DNA from 3 places in the Shouchella phoenicis genome. Region 2 is predicted to be linked to each of the others. Evidence: predicted binding sites of a transcription regulator. Region 2 holds the regulator's gene; each other region holds the start of a gene.
The links. The regulator LexA, encoded in region 2, represses DNA repair genes until DNA is damaged. The targets are predictions, from matches to a motif close to CGAACATATGTTCG.
Positions count from the first base shown of each region.

Region 1 (10,833 bases), 1.2 Mb from region 2:
ATGGCATGATCGTAAGGCATTACAGAAATCAATCAGGTGTATAAAGAAAGCCGGAAAAGATCAATCCTGGGGAATGAAGCATCAAGTGAATGATCAAGACAACAGCAATGAATTAAATTTCCTTGAAAAAGTCGGTGTCTACAAGCAAACGTTAATGCAAAATACCCGATGAAGCTGTGTCGATAAGGAGGAGGGGAGAGCATGTGAACACGGTGTTTATCTTCTTCTCGATAACAGGTTTCATGCAAATTCACTCCCTTAATTAAACGTTTGATTAACGGTGATTATAATTCAAATTGTTCGAAAAATAAATGAATAAGCCGGCAATAGCCGACTTATTCATCGTATTCATCTTTATGTTTTTCTTCCTCCCGCTCTCTGGGATTCTGATAATGAATGGATTGTTTGATGTTCACTGGAAAGGTTATTTTCTCTTGCCCAGATAAATCTTCATGAAACAGGTTGACGGCATTTAGTTGGTTGTTGCTATACGTATAATAATAGTAGTAGCCAGTTTTGGCACACATCGCGCTTGTGTATAAGGTGTAAGAAGCATCACCATCCTCAATATCTGCTCCTTTAGCGACACTGCAATAATCGAGTGTGCGTATGCAATTGCGTAAGCCGTCTTGCGCCGATTCGGCTTCTTCAATATGATTACGGAGGAAGGCAGCTCGAACAAATCGAGAGGGAGACGTGTAATCGCCAGGAATGCCGAAATTACCGCTTAATAATTCAGGTGACTGCACGAGAGGGTAGTCTCCCCAGATAACTTCTTGACTCGGTTGAATGGATGAGAGTGTTGCATATTGGTTTAAATTAATGAGATGCCAGCGAAAATCAGGACTGTTTGCAAAAGCACCAACTTTGTTATCGTATACCTTCACACCGTCTTTCGTACTCTCAATGACAATTGTCTTCTTGGCGCTGTCTGTAAAGATCCAGTGGATTGGAGGAGGACCGCCTGTTAGTTCTAAGTCCCGTTCCATCAAATTCAACTCGCCAAGATATCGAACGATTTCATCGGTTGATTGGAATTGTGTAAGTACGAATAAGATGAAGTCAAGAGCAGCAAGATTAATCTTATCTCTGCGTCGTTGCGTTTCGAATTGAGCAAATCCTTCTAAGTAATGGGTCACACCCATCAATCCTTTTTCGTTAAATCCATCAAAAAGGCCGAACTGGTCATCCGCTTGTGCGCCCATTCCTACAACCGCATATCGACTTGTAATAGTCCGGTTATCTTGTTTATTAAGCCACCTATACTTTCTCGGTAAGACCGTTACTTCATAAGGTGCAGGCAACTCATAGAAATCAAAATTTCTTGCTAAAAAATGATGGTCGTCTTTTGTGTTTATCGTTACCGATGTACACATCCGTCATTTCCCCTCTCCATTTAGAACAAATCCATACAGTATATGGCTGAGGGAGAAGAGTATGCGTTTGACGTGACCCTCTTTCGCTCTTCATCTAATTATCGTATACTAGTACGAAAATTCATGCAATGAAGGTGGGGAGCAGATGCAGTATGATGTTGTGGTTGTTGGTGCCGGTTCAATGGGAATGGCGGCAGGCTATTTTTTGGCGAAGAGTGGTAAACGAGTGTTGTTACTAGATTCGTCTCATCCACCTCATCAAAGGGGAAGTCACCATGGAGAGACACGAATCATTCGTCATGCCTACGCAGAAGGATCGCTCTACGTTCCGTTTGTGCTAAGAGCGCAAGATTTGTGGACGTCACTTGAAAGAGAGAGCGGGAAATCGTTGTTTTTAAAAACAGGTGTATTAAGTGTGGGAAAAGAAGAAAGTAAGTTGGTTCAGGGAACGTTGAAAAGTGCCGAAACGTACCAACTTCCATTAGAGGTAATGAACGACAGCGAAGTCCGTCATCGTTACCCCGGTGTCGACATACAGCCAGGTTATATCGGTTGCTACGAACCAAACTCGGGTGTGCTGAAGTGTGAGGAGAGTATTGATGCGTATCGTACCTTAGCGGAATCATACGGAGCCACTATGATTGGAGGTACGAGCGTTCAAGATGTAGAGATACACAAAGATTCTGTGACTGTTTTTACAAAAACACATACCTATCATGCCCATTCGCTCGTCGTTACCTCAGGAGCATGGGCGAAGGAATTGCTAACAAAGCTTCATATAACAGTTCCTTTGACCCCTCTTCGTAAAACATTTGCATGGTACGATGCGGAAGAACGACTCTACGGTTCAAAGCAGTTTCCAGCTTTTGCGTTTGATACGGAAAATGGTTTGTACTATGGCTTTCCTAGTGTCAACGGCGCTGGTTTAAAAGTTGGTCGTCACGATGGAGGTATGCCTGTTATACCGGATGATGTTCTCGATTCTTTTGGGACAGTGAGAGGGGATCAGGAAGATCTTGATGGGTTCCTGAACCAATTTTTTCCTGATGTAGGAAATATAAAATACGGAAAGACGTGTCTGTATACGATGACACCAGATGATCGCTTCATTATTGATCTTCATCCACAGCACGATCATGTAGCAATCGCAGCAGGCTTTTCCGGTCACGGGTTTAAATTTAGCAGCGCAGTGGGACAAGCATTATGTCAGCTAATTATTTCTGGAGACACTGAAATCGACTTGTCAGCATTTTCTTGCCGACGTTTTCATCGTAACGAGTAATATAGATTGCGTTGGAGTTCAGTCTAGAGGGTAAACTACTTGTATAAATGTAAGGGAGGTTTGTAGCGATGGACTATGTTAAATTCGGCCACACAGGAATGGACGTATCGCGACTCTGTTTAGGTGCGATGGGTTTCGGGGACCCGAATAATTGGATTCATAAATGGATCTTAAATGAAGAGAAAAGTCGACCGGTTATTAAAAAGGCTCTTGATCTTGGAATTAATTTTTTTGATACAGCAAATATTTATTCAATGGGTGAAAGTGAGCGAGTTTTAGGAAAAGTGCTTAATGAGTACGCAAACCGAGATGATATTGTGGTGGCGACAAAAGTATTTATGCCAATGCGGCCTGAACGTCCAAATAGTGGAGGTCTTTCTAGAAAAGAAATTTTAACGGAAATTGACCATAGTTTAGAACGGCTAGGAATGGATTATGTTGACTTGTTTATTATCCATCGTTGGGATTATCATACACCGATCGAAGAAACAATGGAAGCCTTACATGATGTGGTGAAAGCAGGTAAGGCGCGACATATTGGAGCGAGCGCCATGTTTACATGGCAATTCCAAAAGGCACAGTACACAGCAAAGGAAAATGGATGGACGCCATTTGTGTCGATGCAAAACCATTACAATATGATCTACCGAGAAGAAGAGCGTGAAATGATGCCTTATTGCAGTGATCAACAAATTGCGGTCACGCCCTATAGCCCACTAGCGGCAGGTCGCCTAACTCGGAATTCATCTGAATCCACACATCGTTCGGAAACCGACCAAACGCAAAAATCAAAGTATGACCCAATGGAGAAAGTGGACCGAGGGATTATAGAGCGTGTAGGAGAAATAGCTAATCAACATGGAGTTTCACGAGATAAAGTGGCGCTAGCTTGGTTGTTAAATAAAAATCCTGTAGTGGCGCCGATCATTGGTGCACAAAAAGAGAAACACCTGGAAAGTGCGGTTGGGGCGTTGGATGTCACGCTGACATCTCAAGACATGCACTACCTAGAAGAACTTTATGTCCCGCATCCCGTTGTCGGTGCAAGATAAGAAAGGGATTATCAAAGAGTCTGGCAATGAATCAATCGTTGTCAGCTTTTCTTTTTACTTGAAAACAGAACATACATTCGTATATAATGAGCGGAAAGAAAGGTGGCGAGGGAAATGAATCCACGAATAGATGAAGAGTTAGACTTTTCTCACTTGCTTACCGTGAAAACAGAGCCTATTCTCATTTTCCGTACATATATTTTTACCGTACTTGCAAAAAAAATTCTAATTACAGAGCAACAATCGTTTTTAAAACGAAACATTCAAGTGACATTTCCTGAAGCTTATGTAAAAGTCATTCAGCAAGCATTAATTTTTTTAGAGAGGGATTTGCTACAAACTCAAATGGTCATGGCGAAGCGAAACATGCGAGTGAATTTAAGTCCAAAGATAAAGGCGGATCGAACGTACACGTATGCGTGTTGGTTAGATGGGAAAATACTTTATACGGGTGGGCCTTCTAATCGACTTAAGACAGAAGTCTTGCGCTACGTTCAGTTTTATTTGAATAGAGAGGGAGAGGCACGATAAAAAAGCTTATCCATCGTAATTGATAAGCTAGAAATGAAAGGTCATCTTCTTTTTAGAAATGTTCCATAGGTCTTTTATGTAATAAGGCTTCTTCAAGTGTATAGTATAGGCAATCACGCTTAATATCTTCAATGTATGTATAAATAAAATCACGTTCATAACCGAATTCGTACATAACTTCCTCTAAATGAACACCTTCTCGTAAAACCGTTTCTAGCCTCATATTTGTGCCATATAACCTTGTCTCACCAGACTTCATTTTTAGCTCATACACATTACGCAAAAAATCACTCCTTGTAAAGTTTGTGTATAGCTCCTTTATACCCGATTTTAAAGAAAGTTAACCTGGTTATTTCATTTCCTGAAAAAGTTAAGTTATATAGTTATAAAGTTGCAGAAAAGAAGGTTTAGCTTTATACAGTGGGGGTAAAAAAATAGCGAGACTAATCTTGCAAGATAGATGTCGAGTTTTTTGAAGGAGGTGAGAGAATGAATGGCGTTCTTCGTTTTTTTATGGCACTGTTTGCTTTACTAACACTTGTTGTTTCTGTAGGATTCATTCTTCAAATAACAAATGTGTATAATGTGTTTGATGAGATCCTTGCCCTTGGTGAACCGTACTTTTGGGTCTTGATCGGTGTCTTCGCCTTTCTGATTTTGCTATCCTTGATTTTGTTTTTTGCTAGTTTCAGAAGAAGTGAAAGTGAGATTCATTCCTATCACGTCTCTACTGAGGTAGGGGAAATTGGAATTTCAAAGCAGTCAATTGAATCAACTGCATTAAAAAGCGCACGGTCCCTCGATGGCATGCGTTCGTTAGAAATCCATTCACGGATCTCTAGAGATTCAAATCAAGTAGCGCTGGAAATTACGTATACGCCTTTTGGGCCAAACCCTGTTCAGCAAAATGCAAAAAAATTACAGGATCGGGTAAAGCAAGATCTTGAATCATGGCTAGAAGTAGCTGTTTCTGAAGTGAAAGTATTTGTGAAACAGAATCAACCGAATCAAAATAAGCGGCAACGTGTTATTTAAGGAGGGTGCGCATGAATCCAGAAACTGTAAAACGCTATCGCGGACGGATTGTAGGTCTTTTGATTGCAGCGGTGTTCAGTGTTCTCTTTTTTACGATTGGCTTTTGGTACACCGTTGCCGTTGGACTATTCATTACAATTGGTTTCTTAGTTGGTAAATGGGCTGATGGTGATTTAAATGCCTCTGGCTATTTAGATGCTCTATTTAGTAAAAGACAATAAATTAGACGAATTAGGAGATGATGAAAATGAGTAACGTAAAATCAACGACAAAAACAGATGAAACGTACATGAAAGAAAAAAGAGAGCAAGAAGAAAAGAGCCAAAATCGCGACAGATTAACATACGACACAGAAGTAATTAAAAAAATTACGGCCATTGCAACGATGAAAGCAGAAGGCATTTTAGGGATGAGTGGTTCATTCTTCTCAAGTATTAAAGAAACGTTTGGTGGCGACGAAGATATTACGAAAGGTATTAGTGCTGATGTTGGTGAAAAACAAGCGGCTATTGATTTAGAAGTCTACGTAGAATATGGAAAAGAAATTCCAGCCATCTATCAGTCAATTAAAAGAGAAGTAGCAGAGAATATCAAAACAATGACAGGTTTAGAGCTTGTTGAGTTTAATATGAATGTTGCAGATGTCTTTACGAGAGAAGAGTTTAACGATGGAAATGGAACAAAAAATCGCACGAACAGTGATCGTGTTGAATAATCGTTTAAAAGGCTGCCTCGAATGGCGGTCTTTTTTTGTTTACATAAAATGAAAAATCCTCTATACTTCTTATAACAATTGATTAATCAATCATTCGTTCGTTAAGGAGGAGATTAACATGCCTTTATCAGAAAAGCAGCGAGAGAACATGAAGAGAAAGCGTACCCTGATTCTCGATGTAGCGACAGAATTATTTGCGACACTTGGGTATGAAGGTACAACTATTAAGAAAGTATCTGAGGCTGCTGAAATTAGTTTTGGTAGTGTGTTTACATACTTTAAAGATAAAGAAGCATTGTTTTATGCAGTCGTTGTGGAACCAATCGAAGCGTTTAAAAACGATGTGTTGTCATTTAATCCAGAATCAGAAGAACCACTAATTGAACTGAAAATAATGATTGATCGCCACATGACCATATACGCCAGTTTACAAAATTATTTAATGATTGTTGTGCAAATTATTGGTCAGCACAACAAATATCCAGAAGCATTCGCTAAATTGGACGCCTTTCACGATCAATTTCGAGAAAAGGTTAAACGATTAGTAGAAAACGGCCAGAACAAGCAAGTACTGATAGACCAAGATCCGATGACTGTAGCAACAATGTATACGAGTTTGCTATCAGGCTTACGAATAAACTCAGTCGATTCAAGGTATAGTGCTTTCCAGGGGTCTTTCAACGAAACCACGATGCAATTATTTGGGCCTATAAAACAGTAGGTCCAAAAAAATAAACTAATTAATGATTGATTAATCAGTCATTAATTAAAAAAGGATGATAATAAGATGTCTTTTCGATCTTTTTCACGTACGATTCAGATTCGTTTAGGGTTGATGTCCGTGTCAAAGTTAACAACTATGATGGTTTTACCTTACCTCATTATTTACTTTTCAGCGGAGCTAGGGGTGGTTCGAAGTGGTCTGATGTTTATTGGCGTCATGCTTGCTAGTGTTGCTGGATCAGTGATTGGAGGGGCGAGTTCTGATAAAATTGGGCGAAAGAAGCTCATTCTTCTCTTCGAAGCGGGGACGGTTTTGGCATACATTGGAGCCGCATTCGCCAATGGTCCATGGGGGGATTCTGCGCTGATTACTTTTTTCTTTTTTATACTTGCTCAATTTTGTATGGGAGCTGTTCATCCAATCTATCAGGCGCTTATTCTGGATTGTAGCCACCCAAACGAGCGTAAAGAAATTTATACATATTCATATTGGTTGGGAAATCTAGGCGTGGCAATTGGGAGTGTAATCGGTGCTTTTCTATTTTTTGAGTATTTATTTTTCCTGTTGCTCACTGTAGCCTGCGCAAGTTTAGTAACCATCATTGTGACTTATTTCTTTATAGCAGAAACATATACGCCTAAAAAAGTGCAACCCCTTTTAACTATAACGAAAAAGAGGCAACCTTTGGTGGTTCTTTTAAGTCAACGGGTGTTTCTCATTTTCAGCTCTGCTAGTTTACTTGTGGTAGCAATGGAAGAGCAATTAACTACGTATATAGGTGTTCGACTCTCGACGGAGATACAAGCTGGTGAAACAATTCTTTCTTTCTTCTCTCAAGAAGCAGGAGGCGTAGAAATGCTCGGGTTACTGAAAGTTGAAAACACCATTCTTGTTCTTTTTCTGACGCTTGGTATCGCGACACTGACAAGGAAATGGCCTCCTCGTGTGACGCTTATAGGAGGTGTGTTTCTTTTTTTCAGCGGCTACGTGGTGCTTAGTATGAGCACGACACCTATTATTCTTATTGGTGCGATGTTTATCGCATCCGTAGGAGAAGTCCTTCACATCCCTGTAAAACAAGCAATGCTTGCAACTCTTATCCCAGATGATAAGCGAAGTACGTATATGGGATGGTATCATGTGGCGTTGTTACTCGGGGTGAGTAGCGCCGGTATTGTTATGATTATCAGTAACTGGTTATCTCCATTAACGATGACAGCCATATTTAGTGTAATGGGTTTCGTAAGTATAGGTTTGTTTTCTCAAGTCTTTCACGAAAATATGGACAGAGAACGTCATGTGGAGATCGAAGAACAGGTTTAGTTTCTCTCCTAATGGGAATGGTAGTAAAAACTCGAGAGGGATGAAGCAAGTGAAGCATGCATATAAGATGATTGGAACGCTACTCTTTTGTGTGATCATGGCTTATCTATTTTCTCTATTTGCGGCACTAACAGGTAGTTTGTGGATGTTAATGATTTTATCTCTATCTGGTGTGGCGATTGGATGCTTCGTATTGTTACAGCTTATAAAGGACCATGTTGATACTGAAGCTTAGGAGCATCCGTCAAGGAAGCTCTTTTTTATATCTTTTTTCCGTAGAGCACATACAACGATGAACAATTTTGGGGAGAGAAAGAATCATTTATTAACTTAAGAGAAGTTTACCATAGTAGTCACGATTTCCTCACACATTGTTCTATTATTTTCCTTTTGATTGCGCAAGACCCTCTCTTTTATAATAGAGAGACAAGAGATGTCTGACGTTAGATTTAGTTTGAAGTTGTTCTAGATTGGCTATCTTGATTAATAGAATAGAATGACTGGTATATAAGGGCGTGAATGATGAAACGATTACTTGCAATTCTTGTTGTCGTAATCTTTGCATATAGTACAAGAGAGTTTTGGGTGGAGCCAACGAAAAACGCCGTTGCTTCATCGGTAGAATCTGTTCAAACATGGAGCGAGGAGACAACTTTTGATATGTCGTTTGAGTTTTTCGATGACTTCTTGCGAGCAGTTTTACCAATGGAAGACATGGAGATAAGTGAGGCAGAAGAAGCTGTACCTGTTGAAGCGGTTGAACTTGATCAACCTAAAGAACAAATTTTTTCAATCCACAATATCGAGTTAGGTGATGGCCGAGGCGATGTTGAGCAAGAGGTTGGTGAGCCAGAACGAGTGTCTACGAATGAGTATGGACAAGAGTGGCACGCGTATCATACAGATTACCAAAATTTTATCATGGTGTTTTTTGATGATGAAGATGTGGTTAGAGGGCTCTATACGAATCAAGATTTGATTTCTTCCGACATTGGCATTGGCTATGGAACAGATCAGAGCGAGGTTCGTGATGCGTTTGAGGAGCCGATTGATGTTCTCCGTAAAGGGGCGTTTTCTTATAAGTTAAATGAAGAAGAAGCCTATGATATGTTTGAATTAGACGATAGCTATGTGACGGTCTTTTATGATGAGCATCAAGACCTCATGGTGACGGGTATGCAGATCATTGATCATGGAGTGGAGCAGAGCAAACGCTCGCTTTACACAGAGCCAACGGATGACATGCGTGATGGCTTTGAATACCAGCTATTTGACTTAACGAATGCTGAGCGTGTTGCGCATGACTTGCCTATTCTCGAATGGCATGAAGATGTCCGTTATACAGCGAGAGATCATAGCGCCGATATGGCTGAAAACCAATACTTTAGTCATACGAATTTAGAGGGGCAATCGCCATATGATCGAATGAATGAAGATGGGATTCGCTTTAGAAGCGCGGGAGAAAACTTAGCAATGGGTCAGTTTAGTAGTATTTATGCCCATGAAGGGTTAATGAATTCTAAGGGACATCGAGATGTGATTCTTAGGGAAGAGTTTCGCCAGTTAGGTGTAGGTGTTGATTTTGGTGAGAACGGCGAGCCTTTCTTTACTGAAAAATATGTTAGACGTTGAGGCAACTGAAAAGCGGCTATGACAGGAAAACCCCTGTTGTAGGCGCTTTTTTTTCGTTCTCTAATTTGTCTATTTTAAAAAAGTTGAAAGGATCCGTTCGTTGAGATGGTCAATTAGGACAGATTAGTTTATTATGGAAACATAAAGCGACTTTAATCCTAGTTATTTAGAAGTGGAGGATAGGGATGTGAGAATCACCAATATAAAAAGTGATCATGTAATCCCAGGAATGGTTTTAGGCGATGTGGTGCATTCACAAAATGGGCATTTTCTTTTAAGAAAGGGTACAGTATTAAACCATCGGCTCATTATGCGGTTAAAAAATTTTGGTATCTACCAGCTTCCGATCGATGATAAGCTACAAGAAGAAGAACGGGAAAAAGTAGAGACGATTATGCCTGTCGTTATTCAATCGTTTAATTGGCTTTTAGTGGATCTTGAGAATGAAAAAAAAGCCGTGTTGGCTTCTATTCAGCAATTAATTGAGTTCACGGCCATCAATTCGTGGCTTCATAAATTAAAAACTGAAGATAATCATTTATTCGAACACTCGATTAAGGTAAGCGTATTATCGGCTTATGTAGGAAAAAAATTAAAATATGATGAGCAGAAGTTAACGACTTTGATTCTAGCTGCGTTGCTACATGGCATAGAGGATGGAAGGCGGGGACTGGATTGGGCTGATTTTGCCCCGTATCGAGAAGCTGAATGGTTGCGAGAAGTGCGCTTCATTACGAAAAGCGTCGCGAAGGAACAAGCGTATCGTTTGCCGGAGATCCATTTATCGCAAAGTCATCTTCAAGAAGCGGGCCAGATTATTGCAATTGCGAACCAGTATGATGAGTTATTGCATCAAAGTCGATCACACGTTAAACGACGCCCGATCGAAGCAATTGAGTACATATTTGGAATTACCATGAACTATGACTGGCATATTATGATTGTCTTTCTGCATTCCATTTCGCTTTATCCAGTTGGTAGTCATGTCCGTTTATCAAATAAGCAGACAGGTGTTGTGACAGCACAAAATATAGGGATTCCTCATCGACCTTTTGTGCGAACGCTTCCAACTCATCAGGTAGGGTACGGGAGTGAGTCAGAAATGATTAATTTAGTTAAGGAGCCAACGTTATTTATTCATGATATTCTCAATTTGCCTTAAA
Region 1 is NZ_JBDFMQ010000001.1:3,253,466-3,264,298, reverse strand. Features, by position in the region: gene ABC361_RS17420 (GNAT family N-acetyltransferase) at 1-44, shown strand, start outside; gene ABC361_RS17415 (choloylglycine hydrolase family protein) at 336-1,376, opposite strand; gene solA (N-methyl-L-tryptophan oxidase) at 1,522-2,658, shown strand; gene ABC361_RS17405 (aldo/keto reductase) at 2,727-3,710, shown strand; gene ABC361_RS17400 (YhjD family protein) at 3,825-4,241, shown strand; gene ABC361_RS17395 (hypothetical protein) at 4,294-4,524, opposite strand; gene amaP (alkaline shock response membrane anchor protein AmaP) at 4,731-5,276, shown strand; gene ABC361_RS17385 (DUF2273 domain-containing protein) at 5,288-5,497, shown strand; gene ABC361_RS17380 (Asp23/Gls24 family envelope stress response protein) at 5,524-5,991, shown strand; gene ABC361_RS17375 (TetR/AcrR family transcriptional regulator) at 6,110-6,712, shown strand; gene ABC361_RS17370 (MFS transporter) at 6,779-8,038, shown strand; gene ABC361_RS17365 (hypothetical protein) at 8,088-8,273, shown strand; gene ABC361_RS17360 (CAP domain-containing protein) at 8,561-9,670, shown strand; gene ABC361_RS17355 (HD-GYP domain-containing protein) at 9,858-10,832, shown strand.
Region 1: the regulator LexA is predicted to act here: its motif matches at 3,777-3,790, upstream of ABC361_RS17400 (YhjD family protein).

Region 2 (10,833 bases):
TCAACAATCTTCCCCAGTGAACGCTCACGTTAAACCAATGCCGAGCTACATGCCAGGTTATGAAGATGATGTCATTATGGCAGCTGGCACGTTTGTGCAAGGTGCGAGTATTGAATTAACAGCGGACGGACCACTACGTCCACCATATACAGCTTACGTGCAAGGAGGGCTTACGTATGAACATGTGAAGCTCGCTGTCACAAAAGCTGTACAAAAGACGTTTATGAATCAAGAAGAAGAGGAAGATAAAGAATAAGGACTTTTCTTGACGTACAAAAAAGCCTTTAGTACGATATTTACATAGTAATCGTAATTCATCATGTGAAAAGGATTTTATTCCTTATTACATAGACAAACAGAGTGAGAGGAGCAAGTTACGTTGCCAAATTATACAAGAGAAGATATTGTGCGTATTGCACAAGATGAAAACGTACGTTTTATTCGTTTACAGTTCACCGATTTACTCGGAACGATTAAAAACGTTGAGATCCCAGTGGATCAATTGTCAAAAGCACTTGATAACAAAATGATGTTTGACGGTTCTTCCATTGAGGGATTTGTTCGAATTGAAGAATCGGATATGTATCTTTATCCAGATTTAGATACATGGGTTATTTTTCCTTGGACACCAGAAAAAGGGAAAGTCGCTCGACTCATTTGTGATATTTACCAGCCTGGAAAACCTGGGGAAGAGCCAACACCATTTGAAGGGGATCCACGTGGAATTTTAAAGTCCGTGCTTAAGCAAGCTGAAGAGCTTGGATTTACTGGTTTTAACATCGGACCAGAGCCTGAATTTTTCTTGTTTAAAAATGACGAGAAAGGTGAACCAACGTTAGAACTAAATGATAAAGGTGGCTATTTCGACTTAGCTCCAACAGATCTTGGAGAAAATTGTCGACGTGACATCGTTTTAGAATTAGAAGACATGGGTTTTGATATTGAAGCTTCACACCACGAGGTTGCTCCAGGACAGCATGAAATTGACTTCAAATATGCAGATGCCATTACAGCATGTGACAATATTCAAACGTTTAAACTTGTTGTCAAAACGATTGCACGTAAGCACGGTCTTCACGCAACATTCATGCCAAAACCTTTATTTGGCGTTAATGGATCGGGTATGCACCTAAACATGTCGTTGTTCACAAAAGATGGCAATGCGTTTTACGATGAGAAAACGGAAAGTCAATTAAGTAAAACAGCGATGCAGTTCTTAAGCGGCATTTTGGAACATGCGGAAGGGTTCACAGCAATTACAAATCCAATCGTGAATTCGTACAAGCGTTTAGTGCCAGGTTATGAAGCACCTGTTTACATCGCATGGTCGATGCGTAATCGTTCACCGCTTATTCGGATTCCATCTTCACGCGGTGTGTCAACACGTGTTGAAGTTCGTAGTCCAGATCCTTCTGCTAACCCTTATCTTGCGATGGCGGTGATGCTTGCGTCTGGTCTAGATGGCATCAAGCGGAAAATGACGCCTCCAGAAGCGACCGATCGCAATATTTATGTGATGAGTAAAGAAGAACGTGTTGAAGAAGGCATTAAAGCTCTACCGGCATCACTTGGCGAGGCACTTGAGAGCCTTGTAAAAGATGAGGTCCTTGTGAAAGCATTAGGCGAGCACGCAGTTGAACACTTTATTGAAGCGAAAGAAATTGAATGGGATATGTTCCGTACGCAAGTCCACCCGTGGGAACGCGAACAATTCATGCAGAACTACTAAAAGAGGAAGCCCTTGACACATTTTGTGTTGAGGGTTTTTTTGTTTTGGGGGACGGGACAAAATACACGTTAAAAGCAGTTACAGAGATTCGACTGTAAAAAGAGGAAGCTTTTGAGTGACGCCTTTCAGAAATAACTTTATTTAATTGTAAAACCCCGCTTTTTAGCGAGGTTTCAAGGGGAAATCTACAAAGTAGATGTGATGAGTCACGCACACGAAAAATTCCTCTTGTAGCGCAATACACTTCTTAATTTTTTAGAAGAAGAAAGGTGGATAAAAGTACGGGAAAAAGCCTATACCGCCAAACCTTCCATACGGGAAAAATCTTGGTCGATAGCGACGGTATCTCCAACCACCAAATTGTCGAGCTTCTTCTTGATGAATGTCTTCGCCAATCAACAGCGTAATGCCATCCTCGCGAACTTCTGTTAAGATGCCGTCCAAAGTTTGGCCATCAGTCATTTTTAATTCGACATGGTGATCTTTCATTTGTTGACATTGATTTTTCATATTTCCATGAAGATGCTGGCTATTCGCTTGAACATATGAATGTTGATTCGACTGTAGAGAAGAGTAATCATTGTTATTTTGCTGCATGTGATGCATCTGCTGACTTTCATTTGTTTGGTGAGGAATGAATTCATTAAACCCATTTATTGCTTCATGTGAATGTCGATTCGAATGATAGTGCGGCATGCCCATTTGATAGGGGTATTGAGGAAAATACCCATTAGAATAAGTATTCATCTCTTTCACTCCTTTTTCTAAAACCAGTGTATTCACCTAGAGCTTGTTAGGTACGTGTTCTAAAAGGTTTTTTTATGATCAAAACAGCTAAGTGGAATGCATTACCTCAAATACGGTAGGTGTAAGTAAAAAACGTTTAAATGAACCTATTTACAATAAGAGCGGGTATAAAAGCCTCGTAAAATCAGGTTGTTTTATTGACTTCGATCATACGTTCGTATACACTAGGAATATATACAAGGAGAATGAAAGAGGCGTCGTTTTTATGGATGAGCAAGATTTTAAGCTTCCTGAACCGAATCGAGACACCACTCGTAAAATCATTCACATTGATATGGATGCCTTTTTTTCGTCAGTAGAAGAACGAGATAATCCGGCGCTAAAAGGCAAACCGGTTATTATCGCAAAGCATCCTCGAACAACTGGTGGAAAAGGGATTGTTTCCACCGCTAACTATGAAGCGAGAAAATATGGCATTCACTCTGCAATGAGTGCGTATGAAGCGTACAAACGTTGTCCTGAAGGGATTTTTCTATCAGGCAACTACAAAGCTTATCAAAAAGCTTCTCTCGCTATACGAAAAATTATGTTCACTTATACAGATTTAGTAGAACCAATGTCCATTGATGAAGCCTATTTAGATGTGACGGATAATCATTACAATGAAAAAAGTGCGAGTAAATTAGCCCGTCAAATTCAGTTTGATATTTGGAGAAAAACGGGACTAACAAGTTCTGCTGGCGTTTCCTATAATAAATTTTTAGCTAAAATCGCATCCGATGTAAAGAAGCCTGCTGGACTCACTGTAATTCCACCAGATAAAGCACTGACGTTTATTAAAGAACTAGCCGTAGAAAAGTTTCCGGGTATCGGCCCAAAAACTGCTGAAAAAATGCATCGTTTGAATATCTATGTAGGCGATGATTTATACAAGATGAGTCAGCTTGACCTTGTTCATCATTTCGGTAAAGCTGGTTTATCTTATTATAAACGAGCAAGAGGAATTGATAACAACCAGTTGAAATTGCATCGTGATCGAAAGTCGGTTGGAAAAGAACACACGTATGCACAACCACTTGTGACCGATGAAGATGTTTTATTTAAACTAAGACGTCTAGCAGATGAAGTGCAAGGTTCCCTTGAACGAGTAAAAAAACAAGGGAAAACCATTGTCTTGAAGATTCGCTATCGATCGTTTGAGACGATAACGAGGCGAATTAGTTTACCAGATTACGTTCACACCAGTGAAGCGTTGTTTCAGTATGTGCAAGAATTGTGGTTTGAATATGGAGAGATTCGTCGCCACGTTCGTTTGCTTGGGTTAAGTGTAACGAATTTAGTCGAAATTCGGTACCAAACACTTTCGCTTTTTTGAAGCGATTTAAAGATAAAACAAAATAATCCCTACAATGACGAGTAACAAAAACAGTACAAGAATGGTGATAAGCAATACCATTTCATCTGAAAGATTCATTCCATTCGCCTCCTATGTATTGGTTATAGTCATCCTATGAAATTTTTTCGGATGTGTGAAAATAGAATGAAATGAAAGAAAACGGGCTGTTTAGACTCTTTTTTTACAGATTTAGCTAGGAGAGAGCGTTTGACGGCTGTTTTTTTTTCGCATATATTTAGAGTTGCGAAATAAAAAGGAAGATCTTTAGACAACGAAGGTGATCAGTATAAAAGCGGAAAAGCGTAATTTAATGATTATGTGGTTTGCCAACTTGTTTGTTGGTGCAAGTATGACAATGGTGATTCCATTTTTATCTCTTTACATTGAATCATTCGGACAATATTCAGGTGAAGATGTTCAAAGGTGGTCTGGCTTTGTTTTCGGTATTTCTTTCTTAGTTGCTTTTCTCGTTGCGCCGATTTGGGGACGAATTGGCGATCGTTACGGACGAAAAAAGGTCCTCATTGGGACTGGTTTTGGGATTGCCATCTCGGTTTTTCTTATGGGATATGTTCAATCTGTTGAGGCATTGTTTATTCTGCGCGCTTTCATGGGGCTCGCAACAGGGTTTATCCCGGCTTCAATGGCATTAATAGCAGCACAAAGTAGTAAGCGTACAGCTGGAGAAACCCTCGGAACTTTGCAGACAGGTACTGTTTCTGGAGGTTTGCTAGGGCCATTATTTGGCGGTTTGATTGCAGATACTGTTGGAATGGAATTAACGTTTGTATTGACTGCGTCAATCTTAACCCTTGCATCTCTACTTGTTGTTTTTGGGGTAAAAGAAGTGATTTATGAGGAAAAAGGTGAGAAAAAGCGACGGTATGCAGCAAAAGAGGTATTGGCATTTATTGTACGTTCGCCTATGTTAATAATGGTAATGGTTGTGGCGCTCATTATTCAAATGGCATTGTTTAGCGTCCAGCCACTTTTAGCTCTATTTGTTAATGATTTAGTCGGGCCAGTTGAAAATATGGCTTTTTTAGCTGGTTTAGCATTCTCGATTACGGGTTTAGGGAACTTATTATCAACTCGAAAATGGGGGCAGTTAGGTGACCGAATGGGCCACGAAAAGGTAATGCTCATTTTACTTATTTTGTCTGGTGTGTTTTTTATTCCGCAAGCATTCGTTGATTCACTCTGGCAATTAATTGTATTGCGTTTTGTCTTTGGATTAGCGGTCGGAGGGTTAATTCCCTGCACGACAGCGTTTATTCGTCAAGCGTGTCCAGTATCGATGCAAGGGGAAGTACTCGGTTATAATCAGAGTTTTCGTTTTTTAGGAAATGTATTAGGACCGGTCTCAGGCGGTTTAATTGCAGCGAGCTTTGGTATTCCTTACGTATTTATTAGTGCAGGCGTCTTATTTCTTCTTACTGCAATTGTCTTAAAAATCATGTTAAATAGCGAAAGAAAAAAAGAAGAGAATGAGGCTGACAGTCAAGTCCACCATCAATAAAGGCGCAAAAAAAGAGCACTGGGTTTTCCGGTGCTCTTTCTTTATGGTTAATGGATCGTTCGGAAAACACCAATGACTTTTCCTAGAATCGTACAATTGTCGAGTATAATCGGCTTCATTGTTGAATTTTCAGGCTGAAGGCGAATGTAGTTCTTTTCTCGGAAAAATCGTTTGACTGTGGCTTCGTTTTCATCAGTCATTGCAACGATAATGTCACCATTATCAGCACTTTGCTGCTGCTTCACAATGACTTGGTCCCCATCGAAAATGCCCGCTTCGATCATACTTTCACCTTGAATAACTAAGGCATACACTTGTTCATGACCAGACATATGATCTGGAAGGGGGAGGTAGTCGTCGATATTTTCAATCGCTGTAATTGGACTACCTGCTGTAACCTTACCAATTACAGGAATATAGCGTGCGCGTTCACGAATAATGGAAGGCTCGTCCAGCGCTTCTTCAAGCGAAAGTACTTCAATTGCTCGAGGTTTCGTAGGATCGCGACGAATGTATCCTTTCTTTTCAAGACGAGCAAGATGACCATGTACGGTTGAGCTTGATGCTAAACCTACTGCTTCCCCAATTTCACGTACGGAAGGCGGATAGCCTTTCTTTTTTACTTCATCTTTAATAAATAATAAAATCTCTTCTTGTCTAGTAGATAATTTAGACACTCCTCTTCACCTGCTTTATCTATGTATTCGTTATCTTTACTTTAGCACATCGAACATACGAACGCAAACATAAGTTCTAAAAATGCTTGACACGAACAAAAGTTCGAAGTATCTTAAAGTAAGAACAAATATTCTTGCGAACGGGTGATCGATGATGAAGAAGAGTCAAGAAAAAGGGATTATTATTGCTGGTATTATTACTGTTTTATTTATGTTTAGTAGTTTGTTATCCTTTGATAGTGATGAGAACGAGCAGGTAGAGGATCGAAGCAGCAATACAGACAGTCACGTAATCCTTTTAAATGATCGTTAGTCGCTGAAACATTGCAGTGGGAGGCACAGTATGAAACGAAATAAAGCCATTTTGTATTGTCGAGTCAGTACGGATAAAGAGAGTCAACAAACGTCGTTAGCTCGTCAAGAAGATGAATTAGTGAAAATGGCTCAGCAACATGGAATAGAAGTGAGCGATTGTCTTTCTGAGGTTGCTAGTGGGTATGAATTGGACCGCGATAATCTTCTATTCCTTTTAGATCAAGCAAAGAAACAAACGTTCACGCATTTGCTAGTAACAGACGAGACGAGGATTGGTAGGGGAAGAGCGAGGACTGCTATTCTATATCAACTTCAAAAGTATGGCATTACGATTTATACATGTCATAACGATGGTGCGTTACATTTATCAGAAGCAGACGAGATGGTTTTTGAAATCGTAGCCATCGTGGAAGAGTACCAGCGGAAATTACATAACTTGAAGATCAAACGCGGGATGAGAAGGGCGATTGAAAAAGGGTTTCATCCAGAGCGTAACTTAAAAGATACGGGTAGTGGAGGACGGAGTAAAAAAGACCTTCCGATCGAAGAAATTGTTAGATTACGAGAGAAAAAGCTAACGTTTCATGACATTGCAGTAACGTTAAATGGGTTAGGTTATCATTGTTCAAAAGCAACGGTACATCGGCGTTTTCAGCAGTACGAGCAAACGAAATCAGATGAGTTGATCTAATGAAATGAAGATGCTATGATGACAACCAAAGGATAGGTGAATGTCGTTGTTATCAAAATCAAAATTAGACCGAATCAATGAACTGTCTCAACTAGCGAAGACATCAGGATTAACGAAGCAGCAAAAAGACGAACAGCAAGCGCTTCGAAAAGAATATTTAAATACGTTCCGTTCCACATTTAAAAATCAACTGCATTCCGTTAAAGTTGTTGATGAAGAGGGCACAGATGTGACCCCACAAAAGCTAAAAGATAGTAAAGCACAAAAACAAAACCCACCTCACTAAATGTACAAGCTCCCGTCAGGCTTGTACATTTTTTTTATTTTGTTTATGATGGAAACGTACGAAGAATGAAAGGGTGTAACAAATGAAAAACAATATTGAAGAATTAGCGGTAAATACCATTCGAACACTTTCAATTGATAGCATTGAAAAAGCCAATTCAGGTCACCCGGGGATGCCAATGGGCGCAGCGCCAATGGCGTTAGATTTATGGGCGAATCACATGAATCATAACCCAGCAAACCCTGAGTGGACAAACCGAGATCGTTTTGTCTTATCAGCTGGACATGGTTCCATGCTTTTATATAGCCTTCTTCATTTGACAGGTTATGATGTGACGTTGGATGATTTGAAATCATTTCGTCAGTTAGGAAGTCGTACGCCTGGACACCCTGAATACGGTCATACAGCCGGCGTTGAAGCAACGACAGGTCCACTTGGGCAAGGGGTTGCAATGGCAGTAGGGATGGCAATGGCGGAGCGTCATTTAGCTGCGACGTACAATACAGTTGACCACGAGATTGTTGATCATTTCACGTATGCGATTTGTGGAGACGGCGATTTAATGGAAGGTGTGTCTGCAGAAGCAGCGTCACTTGCGGGTCACTTAAAATTAAACCGTCTTGTTGTTCTTTATGATTCAAATGATATCTCTTTAGATGGAGATTTACATGAGTCGTTTTCAGAAAGTGTTGAAGATCGTTTTAAAGCTTATGGCTGGAACGTCATTTTTGTTGAAGATGGGACGAATCTAGCTGAAATTAATAAAGCGATTACGAAAGCGAAAACGTCTGATCGCCCGACATTAATTGAAGTGAAAACAGTGATCGGCTTCGGTTCACCAAATAAATCAGCCAAATCTGCATCCCATGGTGCGCCGCTTGGATCTGATGAAGTAGCTCTTACAAAAGAAGCGTATAAGTGGACGTATGAAAAAGATTTCCATATTCCTGAAGAAGTAAGTGAATTCTTTACATCTGTTAAGGAACAAGGCCAGAAAAAAGAAGATGAGTGGAACGAACTTTTTGCTGCTTATAAGAAAGCCAATCCAGAGCTAGCAAAACAGTATGAGCGTGCATTCTCAGGAGATTTACCAGCAGATTTTGACCAAGCATTGCCAACTTTTGAAGCTGGAAAAAGTCTAGCAACTCGTGCATCTTCTGGAGAAGCATTAAATGCGCTTGCAAAACATGTTCCTGAATTATTTGGTGGATCTGCAGACCTGGCTGGTTCAAATAAAACCAATTTAAATAACGAAAGCAACTTTGGTCGAGACAACTATGCTGGTCGCAATATCTGGTTTGGTGTTCGTGAGTTTGCGATGGGTTGTGCATTAAACGGAATGGCGCTTCATGGTGGCTTAAAAGTATTTGGAGGAACATTCTTTGTATTCTCTGATTATGTAAGACCAGCGATTCGTCTATCAGCGTTAATGGGCGTTCCTGTCACATACGTATTAACTCACGATAGTATTGCTGTAGGGGAAGATGGTCCAACCCACGAGCCAGTTGAACAATTGGCTGCATTACGTGCGATGCCTGGCTTATCAGTTATTCGTCCTGGTGATGGAAATGAAACGGCTGCTGCATGGAAGCTGTCTCTTGAATCACAAAAAGAACCAACTGCACTTGTATTAAGCCGTCAAAATGTTGATACGCAAGAAGAAACAACGACGAAAGCTTATGAAGGCGTGAAAAAAGGTGCTTATGTTCTTTCTCAAGCAAATGGCGAGCCAGATGCGGTTTTAATTGCTACAGGTTCAGAAGTCCAGCTTGCTATGAAAGCAAAAGAAGCCTTATCTAAAGAAAAGATTGATGTATCTGTTGTGAGCATGCCAAGCTGGGATCGCTTTGAAGCTCAACCGAAAGAATATAAAGACGCGGTCATCCCTAAAAACGTGAAAGCGCGCCTTGCAATCGAAATGGGTGCTTCATTGGGATGGGCGAAGTACGTTGGCGATGAAGGCGATACGTTAACAATTGATACGTTCGGTGCTTCTGGCGCAGGAGATCAAATTATTGCTGAGTATGGCTTCACCGTTGAGAATGTCGTGAACAAAGTCAAAGCTTTGCTAAAGTAATTTGCGTAAGCTGGAAATAAGGGAACATCCATGAAACACGTGTGACGAGGGTTTTCCATCGGTAAGCAATGGCGCTTTAAATAGCCTCATTTGTGAAACGGATGATGAAGAGCCGCGTCAACGTGTTTTTTGATCGTCTGAAATTAGTTTTTTATAGTAAGATAACCAATAACCCTACATATAGACTGAATTTTTTTGATAGATTCCATATCATTGTGTAAAAAAGCTCAATATAACTAGCCCAACAATGAAGAAGTCAGACGTTGAGAAGGAGTCATTCGTATTTTTAAGACAAGGAATCCGCCAATCGTTTGATCAGTGCACTGCTTATGGACATCCACGAATACGGGCTTGATTCTACTAGAAAATATAGTGAATGGCACTAGCGTATATGTAAACCTTATTTTCTCTCCTGGCTCACTCATTAGCGCAGGTGGCGACTCCGACGGGAAAAGCAACAGTCCGAAAATCAAAGAGTGATGTTATCGAAGGAGTTGAGGCGTTGCCCACGGCAAAGAAGACACCGTGAGCGCAAGTGATAACGTAGCGCAAACGGATGTCGCGCTTATGCCTGTGGTGAAAGCGTCCGTCCGCGCGACAAGTGATGAACATCATTTGAATTGAACGTTCCCATTTTTGGATAAAGGATGACCGTTTTTAGACAGACCTAATCAAATGATAAAAGCAGTGTATTGTGATTTTACACAGAGATGTGGACTTGACGGAAATTTTTGTACTGAAAAGGGCAATTAATTAAAAAAAAGCTGTTTTTCACCGAATTCGACAAAACTAGTGAGCTTCTCCCCGATGAATTGACAGTATATTTTTAAAAAATGGGTATAATAAAACTAAATATTTCCTAATGTTCATTTGCCGGAGGAGAAGATAGATGAGATACTATGAACTTTTTAATGTTACGGAAGATGTTGCATCCTCTTACCTTGGAAAGGAAATGAAGTTGTTTCAGCTATTTGAAGAACGGGAAAAAGCAAGGGCACATACTCAGCCGATTTACGATCGCCAAATTAATTATATTACGACTTCTATGCCAGAAGAACAAATTAAGCAGTTGTTCATGGAAAAGTATAAAGAAAAAGCGTCGAATCGGTATGTAGCTGCCTCAAAAAGTAATCCAGATAATCAATGTGCCTTAATGATTGATGCAAAGAAAATCTGTTTAGAAGCAGAAGGCGATTTACAAGCAGAGACCGATGTTTTTGATGCGCTCCGTGATGTAGAGGGATTTTTCTTTGCAGTAAATATTCATGATCGCCGTTTTGGATGGTTAAAACCGTATGAAAAACAAAGCGTGCTGTAAAGCATGCTTTTTTAAGTGCTTTAAAATCAAAGCTTGCTCGTGTATAATAGATAAGGTTCAGTAGAAGTAGAACGTGTG
Region 2 is NZ_JBDFMQ010000001.1:2,078,116-2,088,948, reverse strand. Features, by position in the region: gene ABC361_RS11240 (methionine gamma-lyase family protein) at 1-256, shown strand, start outside; gene glnA (type I glutamate--ammonia ligase) at 380-1,729, shown strand; gene ABC361_RS11230 (hypothetical protein) at 1,985-2,476, opposite strand; gene dinB (DNA polymerase IV) at 2,742-3,851, shown strand; gene ABC361_RS11220 (MFS transporter) at 4,183-5,391, shown strand; gene lexA (transcriptional repressor LexA) at 5,439-6,068, opposite strand; gene ABC361_RS11210 (hypothetical protein) at 6,223-6,381, shown strand; gene ABC361_RS11205 (YneB family resolvase-like protein) at 6,412-7,074, shown strand; gene ABC361_RS11200 (DUF896 domain-containing protein) at 7,121-7,360, shown strand; gene tkt (transketolase) at 7,443-9,437, shown strand; gene sirA (sporulation inhibitor of replication protein SirA) at 10,327-10,755, shown strand.

Region 3 (10,833 bases), 1.3 Mb from region 2:
TGACGACTATGAAGAAATATGCGGCATATAATTCGGCTTTTAAGAAACGTTCTTTCTTTTTGGGTGTCATCAATTCTCACCTCGTTTTCCTAATACTCGTAAATAAATTAATGTCATGACAATGTTGATCGTTAAGAGCACAACCGACGTAGCGGCACCGACACCTAAGTTAAATTCTTGGAAAATCGATGTGTAAATGCTTAAGGCTATCACTTCTGTGCTATTTCCTGGACCACCTTGAGTAAGTGCCATCACCATATCAAACGTATTGAACGTATCAATGGAAATAATAATTAAATTTACGAGAACAATAGGGGCAATTGCCGGAATAATTACGTTCTTTAAACGCTGAAATGGACCTGCTCCGTCAATTTTGGCAGCTTCAAGTACATCTTTTGATACGGTTTGTAAGCCTGCATACATGAGAATCATACTGAAAGCTGTTCCGCGCCAGACATTCGCAAGCGTGACTGAAAGGAGTGCCATCGTCGGATCAGATAAAAAGGTAACTGGGCCAAGACCGACGAGAGACAGAAAGTAATTCAAAATCCCAGCCTGAGTTTCCGTGTAAAGCATTTCAAAGATAATCCCGATGACAACTCCAGGAATCGCCCATGCAACAAGCACCGATGTCCGGACGATAACGGTACCTCGTAAATTTAATTCTTCTCCTCTAACAATTAGAAGGGCAACGATAAACCCGAAGAGTAGTTGCAGAACGACGCTGAAAAAAACAAAAATTCCAGTTGTACCAAGCATTGAAAAGAAACCAGGTAACGTAAATAAACGAACGTACGACTCAAGTGTGTAGTCAAATTCTGGGTCAACTAAGTTCATATCTGTAAAGCTCATTCGAATAATCTCAATAACCGGATAAAGAAAAATGGCCGCTAATAAGAGAGTTAGTGGAATGAGCCATGGATAAGGGGTATCTGAAAACTTTCGTCTCTTTCGTTTTGAAGTAGTCATGGTTGCTTTTGTTTCCAGCTTCATTCCTCATCCTCCAGTCCGAACGTGACGATTTCCCAAGCGTCTTCGAGTGCTTCTTCTGGAGTTTTACTTCCTGATACAACTTGAGAGATGGCCGTTTGCAATTGAACAGAAACGGTATTGTAAACGAGTTCTGGTGGACGTGGACGCCCCTCGTCTTCTAAAATATCTTGAAATTCATCGATGAATGGAATCGGTTCGTATTCAGAGGATTCATAAACGGATTGGCGAACAGGCATGGAACCATCACGGGTAGTAAAGCGAGCCATCCCTGTCTCTCCAACATACGTGCGCTGCAAATAATCAAATGCAGCCCGCTGTTTCTCAGGGTCTTCTGTAAAAATACCAAATGCCCAACCACCAACGGTTGTCGTATGTTCCCCGCCTTCTATGTACGGAAGGGACGCAACCTCCCAGTGTTCAAACTCATCGCCTAAAATATCTTGAAAGGTATTAATTTGCCAACTGCCTGGATAAAGCATTTTGACTAAACCAGTAGAAATTTCAGCATTTCCGTCATTTTCTTCGCCGTTGGTTGCCATCCGCTGTGAAATTGCACCAGACTCTACCCCTTCATGAATGGTAGTGAACACGTTAAGCATGTGATCACGGTTTTCTTCATTATAAAAAGCAGGTTGACCTTCCTCATCAATGAGCTCGCCTCCTTGTCCCCAAAAGAGAGGCCATAAACTTGTTACAGCAGTCCCTTCACCAACGCCAAGAGGGAGAGTTAACCCTTCAAACCCTTGATCGACTAGATCGTGAGAAATCTCCATGGCTTCCTCCCATGTGGTAGGCGCTTCTGGAACATAGCGAGTATCATAAAACACATAGCGAATATCTGTGCTTAAATATAGTCCATAGACGTGACCATCGTCACCGACCATTACTTCTCGTGCGAAAGGTAAGAAATCGTTGATATCCATATCAAATTCTTCCATTAGTTCGTCAAGAGGCTGTAAATAGTCTTCAAATCGCTCAATTGCGTACCCATCAATAAGCGCAAAGTCAGGGGCTTGTCCGCGAGTGGCTTGTTCTTGTAAACGAGCCATCGCTTCATCAATATTTGAAGTGTGGATACTATGTTGCATTGAAAAGTCGTACTCTTCTTCAATTGCATGAATGTTTTCTTGCACGTATGTACTCATTTCCTCATCTGGAGCATCTGGAGAAGAGTCAGAACCAGTAATCCACGTAATCGTATCGTCATCGGCAGCTGTTGTGCAGCCACTAAAAAATAAGAGAAAGCAGCCGGTTAAGAAACACTGTTGTTTTTTGCTGGACATACAAACGCCTCCTTCTTAGATTTATGGATCGTTAATGTTTTTGCACTTATCAAAATGGTAACGTTTTCATAAAATGATGTCAAATCATATCGAATTTTCTTTATTTTATAGTAAACATAATCTATTTTAATTTGAGTGGAAAAATGGGAATAACTTTCTGTATTGGTGTATGTATTATTCCTTTTCCATTAGATAACTGTAATCAGGTTATGTAAAAAAATGTACAACCGCATCTTCGCAATAATTTTTATTGCAATCCCTTTATGGACAACATAGTATTAGATTCATCTATTAACGTGAAAAGAATAAGGAGTCAACTATGAAACGAAAAAAGAGTAATCCTTTTCGAGTGATTCTCTTCGCATATTTAGTATCAATGCTTTTGTTTAGTGTTCTGCTCTATTTGCCTATGTTCCATGAACCTGGGATTGAACTTTCTTATCGAGATGCGCTGTTTACGTCTGTTAGTGCAGTAAGTGTAACGGGACTTGTGACGATTAATGTTGTGGAAACCTTTAATTGGGGAGGGATTATCGTCCTAGCTCTCGCCATTCAAATGGGTGGGATTGGCATCATGACTCTCGCAACGTTTGCATGGATGATGCTTGGACGCCGAATCAATTTATCACAACGGTTGCTCATTATCGTTGATCAAAACCGTGTGCAAAACCAATTTTCAGGTCTTGTTCGCTTAATGAGTAGCTTAATTGTCATCGCGCTATGTATTGAGGTGACAGGTGCGCTTATTCTTGGTACCTATTATTTGCAGTTTTTTGATCAGCCCTATGAAGCCTATATCCAGGGGGCGTTTGCGTCGTTAAGTGCATTTACCAATGCAGGCTTTGATGTAACAGGACAGTCATTAATTCCATTTGTTGATGATTATTTTGTTCAAGTCATTACCATCTTGCTTATTTTTGCTGGATCGATTGGATTTCCGGTTATCTTAGAATGTATTGAGTACATAAAAAGCAGGAGGCGAACGTTTAAGTTCAGCTTGTTTACAAAGCTAACAACGACAACGTATTTTGCAGTTTTTGTTATCGGAGCCATTGGGATTTGGGTTCTTGAGAGAGACCTTGCGTTTGCGAATCTTAGTTGGCATGAACAAATCTCACAATCAATCTTTTTTTCAGCTACAACGAGGAGCGCTGGCTTATCAACCGTTGATTTAGCGGCATTCCATGTACCTGTTCTTTTATTCATGTCGCTACTTATGATGATTGGAGCCAGTCCTTCAAGTGTCGGAGGAGGCATTCGGACAACGACGTTAGCGGTGATGATGTTGACGTTACGTAGTTTTGCTACTGGTAAGAAGCATGTGCAAGTGTTCGGACGGAACATTCATGAAGAAGACCAACAAAAATCATTTGTTGTTTTATCTATTTTTTCGGGACTCTTATTTCTTGCGATTATGCTTATCATGGCATTTGAACAAGATACGAGCATTACGCTTTTACAAGTATTAGTGGAAACCGCATCTGCATTTGGAACATGTGGACTTTCATTAGGGATTACATCTGAATTGTCATTGCCCAGTCAAATTGTGCTAATGCTTTTAATGATAATCGGAAGAGTGGGTATTATTGCGGTGCTATTCTCTTTTAGAGGGAACGAACAAAGAGGGAACTTACAATATTCAACAGAACGTATTTTAATCGGTTAATTAGGGGGCGTAAGGGCATGCGAAAAAAACAATTTTTAATTATTGGTCTCGGTCGGTTTGGTACGAGTGTGTGTAAAGAACTCTATAAGCATGGGCATGATGTTGTCGCTGTCGATGAAGATGAAGAAAAGGTGGAAGATGCTGATGGTTTTACGAATCGTGCCATTATTGCCGACACTACTCATGAGAAAACGTTACGTTCACTCGAACCAGATAGCTATGATGCCGTAATTGTTGCGATTGGTGATCATATTCAAGAAAGTATTTTAACAACGCTTTTATTAAAAGAGCTTGGTGTGCAAAAAGTGTGGGTGAAAGCAAGAAATGAGCAACACCATCGTGTGTTGGAAAAGATTGGTGCGGATCGAATCATTCATCCAGAGCTCGATATGGGGATTCGAATTGCCCATAGCTTAGATTCGGATAAGGTTATCGACTATGTAGAGATTTCTGTTGATCATAGCATTGTTGAATTAATCGCGACCAAAAAAATTGCAGGGAAGACGTTGGCAAAACTAAATGTGCGCAAACGATATAAATGCAATATTCTTGGCATAAAGTCAGGAAAGAGTTTAACGATTACGCCTATGCCTGACGACGTATTAAATATAGGGGATATTATTATTGTCCTCGGAGAAAATCGAGATTTAAAGAAATTGGAAGCGGATCTTTTATAACAGGGAAAACGGGCTCATCGATTGTTTACATCGGTGAGCTTTTTTATTTTTTAGAAGGAAGATGTATTTCTGAGGAGAACTAAATACATAGATGTAGGATAGTGATGGATGTTGTGAAAACAATCATTAGAAAGGGAGTGGCACATGATAACAGTCATGGTAATTGGGCTCGGTTCAATGGGAGAGGTTCATTTAGAATGCTTTCGGAAAATGGACAACGTTCACATCAAAGCAGTTGTTGATTTGGACGAAGAGAGGGCAGTTGCATACGGTCAGAAGTACGGGGCAAAGCCGTTTGTAACGATAGAAGAAGCGATGGAAGAAGAGGTAGATGTTGTATCAATCTGTTTACCAACGGATCAACGTTTTGAGTTTGTAAAGCAAGCGGCTGATAAGGGTGCTGCGATTATTTGTGAAAAACCGCTCGCACGAACGTTAGCAGAAGCAGATAAGCTTATGGCTTATTGTGAAAAGAAATCGGTACGTCTTTTTGTCGGTCATGTCGTCCGCTTCTTCCCTGAATATACCAAGGCAAAAGAAGCTGTACAAAATGGTGCAATTGGAAAGCTTGGGGTTGTTAGAACGGTAAGGAATCGAGCGTTCCCACATCGCGAAGTGGAATGGTATGGAAGCACGAGTCGCAGTGGAGGCGTCATTTTAGATTTGCTCATTCATGATTTTGATTTCCTGCGTAGTTGTTTTGGTGATGTGAAACGAGTTTACGCTCAAGAAACAACCTCTGGTAGCAGTGAAGCGGATTATGCGCTTGTCACACTACGATTTGAAAGTGGGGTCATTGCACATGTGGAAGGGTCATGGGCTCACCAGAAGGATCGATCCGCATTTGAGTTTGCGGGTGAAAAAGGAATTATTCAGTACGATACGTCACAAACATCCCCACTTGTTGTGGAAAGAGTCAATCATGATCACGTAGAAAGCCCGTTTAAACAGTCTGCCTTTCAAGCACAGCTCGAGCATTTTATCGCTTGTATTGAAAATGGTTCTACCCCACTTGTTTCAGCAGTTGATGGCTATCAAGCAGTAGCCATTGCGGAAGCTGCCGCTCGGTCTGTTATAAGCAAGCAACCTGTAAACCTGCAGTCAGTAATGGTTAAACGTTAAGGAGGAGGAACATAGATGAAAGTAGGAATTGTCAGCTTTGCCCACGGGCATGCCAATGCATATGCGTCAAGCCTTGTTAGCATGGACGATGTGGAGCTTGTCGGAATTTATGATGATGTACCTGAGCGAGGAAAAGAAGCCGCAAGCCGATTTCATACTGATTATCTGCCGTCTTATCAGGAACTTCTTAGCAAGAAGCTCGATGCGGTTATTGTCACATCTGAAAATGCGAAACACCTCGAACATGTGGAAGAAGCAGCAAAAGCCGGAGTAGCGGTTTTATGTGAAAAACCGCTTGCAGATACGATAACAGCTGCCCAAAAAATGATTCACGTATGCAAGGAAGCAAATGTTTTTCTGCAAACGGCTTTTCCCGTTCGCTTCAATGAAGTCGTTCGACGTGCGAAAGAGAGAATTGACAGCGGAGAATTTGGCAAGATCGTTGCGATAAAAGGAACAAATCGAGGGAAAAATCCTGGTGGATGGTTTACGGAGAAAGAGAAATCAGGTGGTGGAGCCGTCATCGATCATACCGTTCATGTCGTGGACGTGATGCGCTGGATTCTACAGGATGAAGTGGCCGATGTTTACGCCGAAATCGATCAGTTTTTTTCTGAAAAGAAGCTTGATGATGCGGGCATTTTAAATTTCTCGTTTACGAAAGGTGTCATCGCTACACTCGATTGTAGTTGGTCAAGAAACGAACATTTTCCGATTTGGGGCGATGTGACGATGGAGTTTATCGGCACGAAGGGAACAATGAAGATCGATGCACAAGGGCAGAAGCTCTCTGTGTATGATGCATCGGGCATACATTATCAAGTATTTGCAGATGATATGGATGACGGATTAGTTAAAGATTTTATTAGCAGGGTGCGCTCGAAGAAAGCACCATCTATTACTGGTGAAGACGGGTTACGCGCGTTAGAAGTAGCAATCGGCGCATATGCATCCAGTGAAAAAGGAGAGCGAGTGCAGCTGAAATCATTTCTACAAACGTAAAAAGAAGCGGTCATTCCGACCGCTTTTTCTTGTGTAGTGGATGAAAAACGCTAGGGGCTTGCGTATCAAGAATGCGGTATTCTGATCGTCCTATATACAACGGGAGATTAACATGGTCAAAATTTATCGTATGTTGGTCTGTAAAAGCTTTTGGAGATTCATAGCTTTGGATTACTTCTCCAACGATCCACTCATGGGTGCCATACGTATGCTGCCCAACTAGCCGACATTCGTAAGCGAAGTAAGCATCCTTGATGATAGGGACTTGGCAAATTGCACTAAGTTGATAAGGAATCTGATAGAACTCAAATTTATTCATATCTCGACCGCTATACGTTCCCGCAGCCTGAATCCATTCCGCTTTTTCGTGGGGAAGAAAATGCACGGCAAAGGTTTGGCTTTTTTGAATAAGGTCATATGTGTATGTTTCTTTTCGCAAAGCGATCCCATAGTGTCCTGGTTGCGTAGCCATAAATGTATGCCAACCAGAAGCCATGACATTGACATGGTCATTCCATTGGCTTGTGACAACCGCAACCATGCTTGGGTAGGTGTGCCATGAATCTTTTGATACAGGTTGTAACATCTTCATCACTCCTAAGTTTGGGATGTGTATTCTTATTTAGCGTATAACTAGTATCCTCTCTTTTTGAATGCTAAACTAACGAGAAAGGAGTTGATTAACACGTGGCGACATTCTATAAAGAACCGTTTTCTCTTCAGAAAACAGATGAACTTGAACAACGTTATCAAACGATCCTAAACATTCCTCTTGATTCAGTTGAACAAGTAGAAGTATTTCTGCAGAAGGAATCTGAATTGTCCGACCAGATAGAAGAAATGACGACTGGTCACTATGTTGATTTTAACAGTCAAAACGATTCAGAGGAAGCAAAGCGTAGGTTTGAACATGATCAGCAAGTGGTGATGCCGATTGTGAAGAAATACACGGCTCTATTAGATGATGCTTTTCTATCTTCAAAGGCGCTAAATCAGCTTCCTGAAGACCAATATGGCTATTTAGTAAAACGTAGAAAAAATGCACAAGCGCTTTTTCAAGAGAGCAATATTAATTTAGAAGTAGAAGAAGATCAGCTTGCCACTTCCTATTTTGAACATACAGGATCGCTAACCGCTGAATGGGATGGCGAAGAAATGACACTTCCTCAGCTGAGTGCTTACATGGAAAGCGATGATCGGGACCAACGTAAGCAGGCGATGACGAAATTAAGAGAAGCATTTATTGAAAAAGAAGAGCCGTTGCAAGAGATTCTGACGGAATTAATTCAACTTAGGCAGAAAAAAGCAGAAAACGCTGGTTTTACAAACTATATGGACTACATGTTTAAGAAGTATGAACGGTTTGATTATACTCCAGAAGACTGCAAACGTTTAGCTGCAAACGTGGCGACCTACGTGAAGCCGGTTGTGGAAAAAATACATAAACGACACCAGCGTGAGTTAGGTCTTGATTCATACTTGCCGTGGGATCGTAGCGGAATAAAGCAGGGTGAAAATCCGCTTAAACCCTTTCAAACAACTGAAGAGCTTGTGTCCAAGACCGAAACCGTCTTAAACCAATTAGATCCATCATTCGGGAAACTCTTAGCTGATTTAAATAAGGGGGATGCGCTTGACCTTGAAAGTCGAAAAGGGAAATCACCAGGTGGATTTTGTTCGCCGCTTCCTCTTTCACAGCTTTCCGTCATTTTTATGAATCATGCGAAGCAGCACGAGGATATGATTACGCTTGTTCATGAGATGGGACATTGTATTCATAATGATTTAAAAAAAGGTCTTTCTCTCGAGATGTACCGTGAAACGCCAATGGAATCGAGTGAGCTTGCGAGTATGTCAATGGAGCTATTTTCCATGCCGTTTTGGAACACGTATTATCCAGATCAACAGGATCACGAGCGAGCGACAAGAGATCAATTAGAATCAGTTGTGACGTTTTTGCCAGGTGGTGTTGTCATCGATCAGTTCCAGCACTGGTTGTATGAAAATCCGACCCATACAGTCGCAGAGCGAAATGAAACGTATCGAGCGTTAATGGAAGCACACCATTCTAGTATCATAGACTGGTCAAGTCATGAGAAGTGGCGTGAGACGCAATGGCTTGCGGTTCTTCACATCTTTGAAGTGCCTTTTTACTACATCGAGTATGTTATTGCCCAGCTCGGTGCTATTCAGATGTACAAAAATTATCAAGAAAATCCTGAGAAAACGTTAAAGCAATATAAAGAGGCATTAGCGCTCGGGAGTTCAACATCGTTATCGGAAGTATTTGAAACGGCGGGGATTCGTTTTGATTTTTCTGAGGAAATGATTCGTTCTTTGATGGCGTTTATGGAAAAGGAACTACAGGTGTAATAGAGAAAAGATAGCGCCAATTAGCTAGCGCTATCTTTTTTCTGTATGTATGTGTTTTAGGAGGCCTCGACGCTGAAGTTCTTGTTTTAAAATCGAAATAAAATCAGCGTTTAAGCTTAGATGGATCGCACGATTATACGTTTCGAGAAGAAGATCATCGGAAAGTTTCTGTAACATAACGAGGCTCTCCCTTTTAGTTAATAGATTTCTTGTATACATGTAATTTAACACAATATATAGTGTTAATCAATAAAATCTATCACTATATATACTTATTTTTGGAAAATCAAAAGCAGTTCGACAGAATGTGAGTCTCTTTGATTGGAGCAGTCATATTCAGTTAACTTTTTCGACAAACATCTTTAATCATTCGAAGATTAAGCCATTCATAATCGTCGTCAAAAAGGAGCTTTATGCGCTTGTTTAAGTCGTCATATTTTGTAATCACACCATCTAATGGAAGATAACGGCCTTCGTTCCAAATCGTTACCGTTACACAATGTTGTTCGCTAAGTGCTTCCATAATTGTTAAACCAAGCTCTTGCCAGTTATCTTCTGATAATGGTTCGTGAAGTGGAATATAGGATTCTTCTTGCTGTAATTTTAGCCAGCTTTCTTTATGTTCGGGAAGCATCATTCGACTGCCTTCCCAAAGTAAATTTCCACGTTTTACAAACAGTTCTTCTTTTCGCATCACGAACATCCTTTCGGTCTTTTCTTTTATTATATACGAATATGCGTTCGTTATACAATGGAGATTATTGGATAGGAGAAAAATTTTTGAACCTGTTAGAAAGCGTGTGTACGCCACGATTGACATTTGAGAAAAAAGCGATTCACTAATAGGATGTTTTCTCCGCAACTAAAGAGGGTAAGAAACCGTGATACTGATTTAGAGAAGGGGTTAAACATGAGATGGATTTTAGATAGGCCGAAATTAATGGTCTTATTCTTTATTATGCTTACAGCTGTGGGAGCAATTAGTTTTTCGCAGCTTTCGCAAAGAGAAATTCCAGAATTTGAACCACCGATTGGTCAAATTGTCACGCCATATCCGGGGGCCTCATCAGAGGAAGTAGAACGACAAATTACTGTTCAGGTGGAAGATATCCTTGGAAATTATGAAGAAATCGATTCATACGAATCAGTCTCGGCACCGAGTCTGTCTCTTATTACGGTCGAACTCGACGAAAGTGTCGAAAACAAAGAAGCGCTTTGGAATGATATTAGTCAACAAGTAAATGGGCTAGCATCTTCCTTACCTGAAAATGCGTCAAACCCGGAAGTGGAAACAGATTTAGGGGATCAAGGGTTAGCGACGTACCAAATAACGTACGACGATGATGTGGACGTAGAATCGTTACAGCAAATGATTGAAACGTATGAAGAGGATTTATCTTCACTCGTTGATATTACCGGTGTTGACGTGCAAGGAACAGTGGGACAAGAAATCGCCGTCACTTTGGATGCTGATGCAATGGAAGAAAACGACCTTTCTTTTGCACAGGTACTTGGGGTGTTACAAGGAGAAGAGAATGTCACGCCAATTGGCGAATGGGAAAATGAAGATGCCGTTGTGCCAGTCAACCTTGATACATATCAAGATGTTTCATCATTTAATGATCTCCCTGTTGGTGTAAATGATGAAGGGGACATTGTTCGTCTTGAAGACGTAGGAACGATGCAACAACAATTGAAAGCACGTGAAGAAGCCGTT
Region 3 is NZ_JBDFMQ010000001.1:787,317-798,149, forward strand. Features, by position in the region: gene ABC361_RS04395 (carbohydrate ABC transporter permease) at 1-70, opposite strand, end outside; gene ABC361_RS04400 (carbohydrate ABC transporter permease) at 70-993, opposite strand; gene ABC361_RS04405 (extracellular solute-binding protein) at 990-2,276, opposite strand; gene ABC361_RS04410 (TrkH family potassium uptake protein) at 2,596-3,942, shown strand; gene ABC361_RS04415 (potassium channel family protein) at 3,960-4,619, shown strand; gene ABC361_RS04420 (Gfo/Idh/MocA family protein) at 4,764-5,741, shown strand; gene ABC361_RS04425 (Gfo/Idh/MocA family protein) at 5,757-6,743, shown strand; gene ABC361_RS04430 (flavin reductase family protein) at 6,754-7,329, opposite strand; gene ABC361_RS04435 (M3 family oligoendopeptidase) at 7,431-9,116, shown strand; gene sda (sporulation histidine kinase inhibitor Sda) at 9,147-9,335, opposite strand; gene ABC361_RS04445 (YolD-like family protein) at 9,457-9,810, opposite strand; gene ABC361_RS04450 (efflux RND transporter permease subunit) at 10,027-10,833, shown strand, end outside.
Region 3: the regulator LexA is predicted to act here: its motif matches at 9,847-9,860, upstream of ABC361_RS04445 (YolD-like family protein).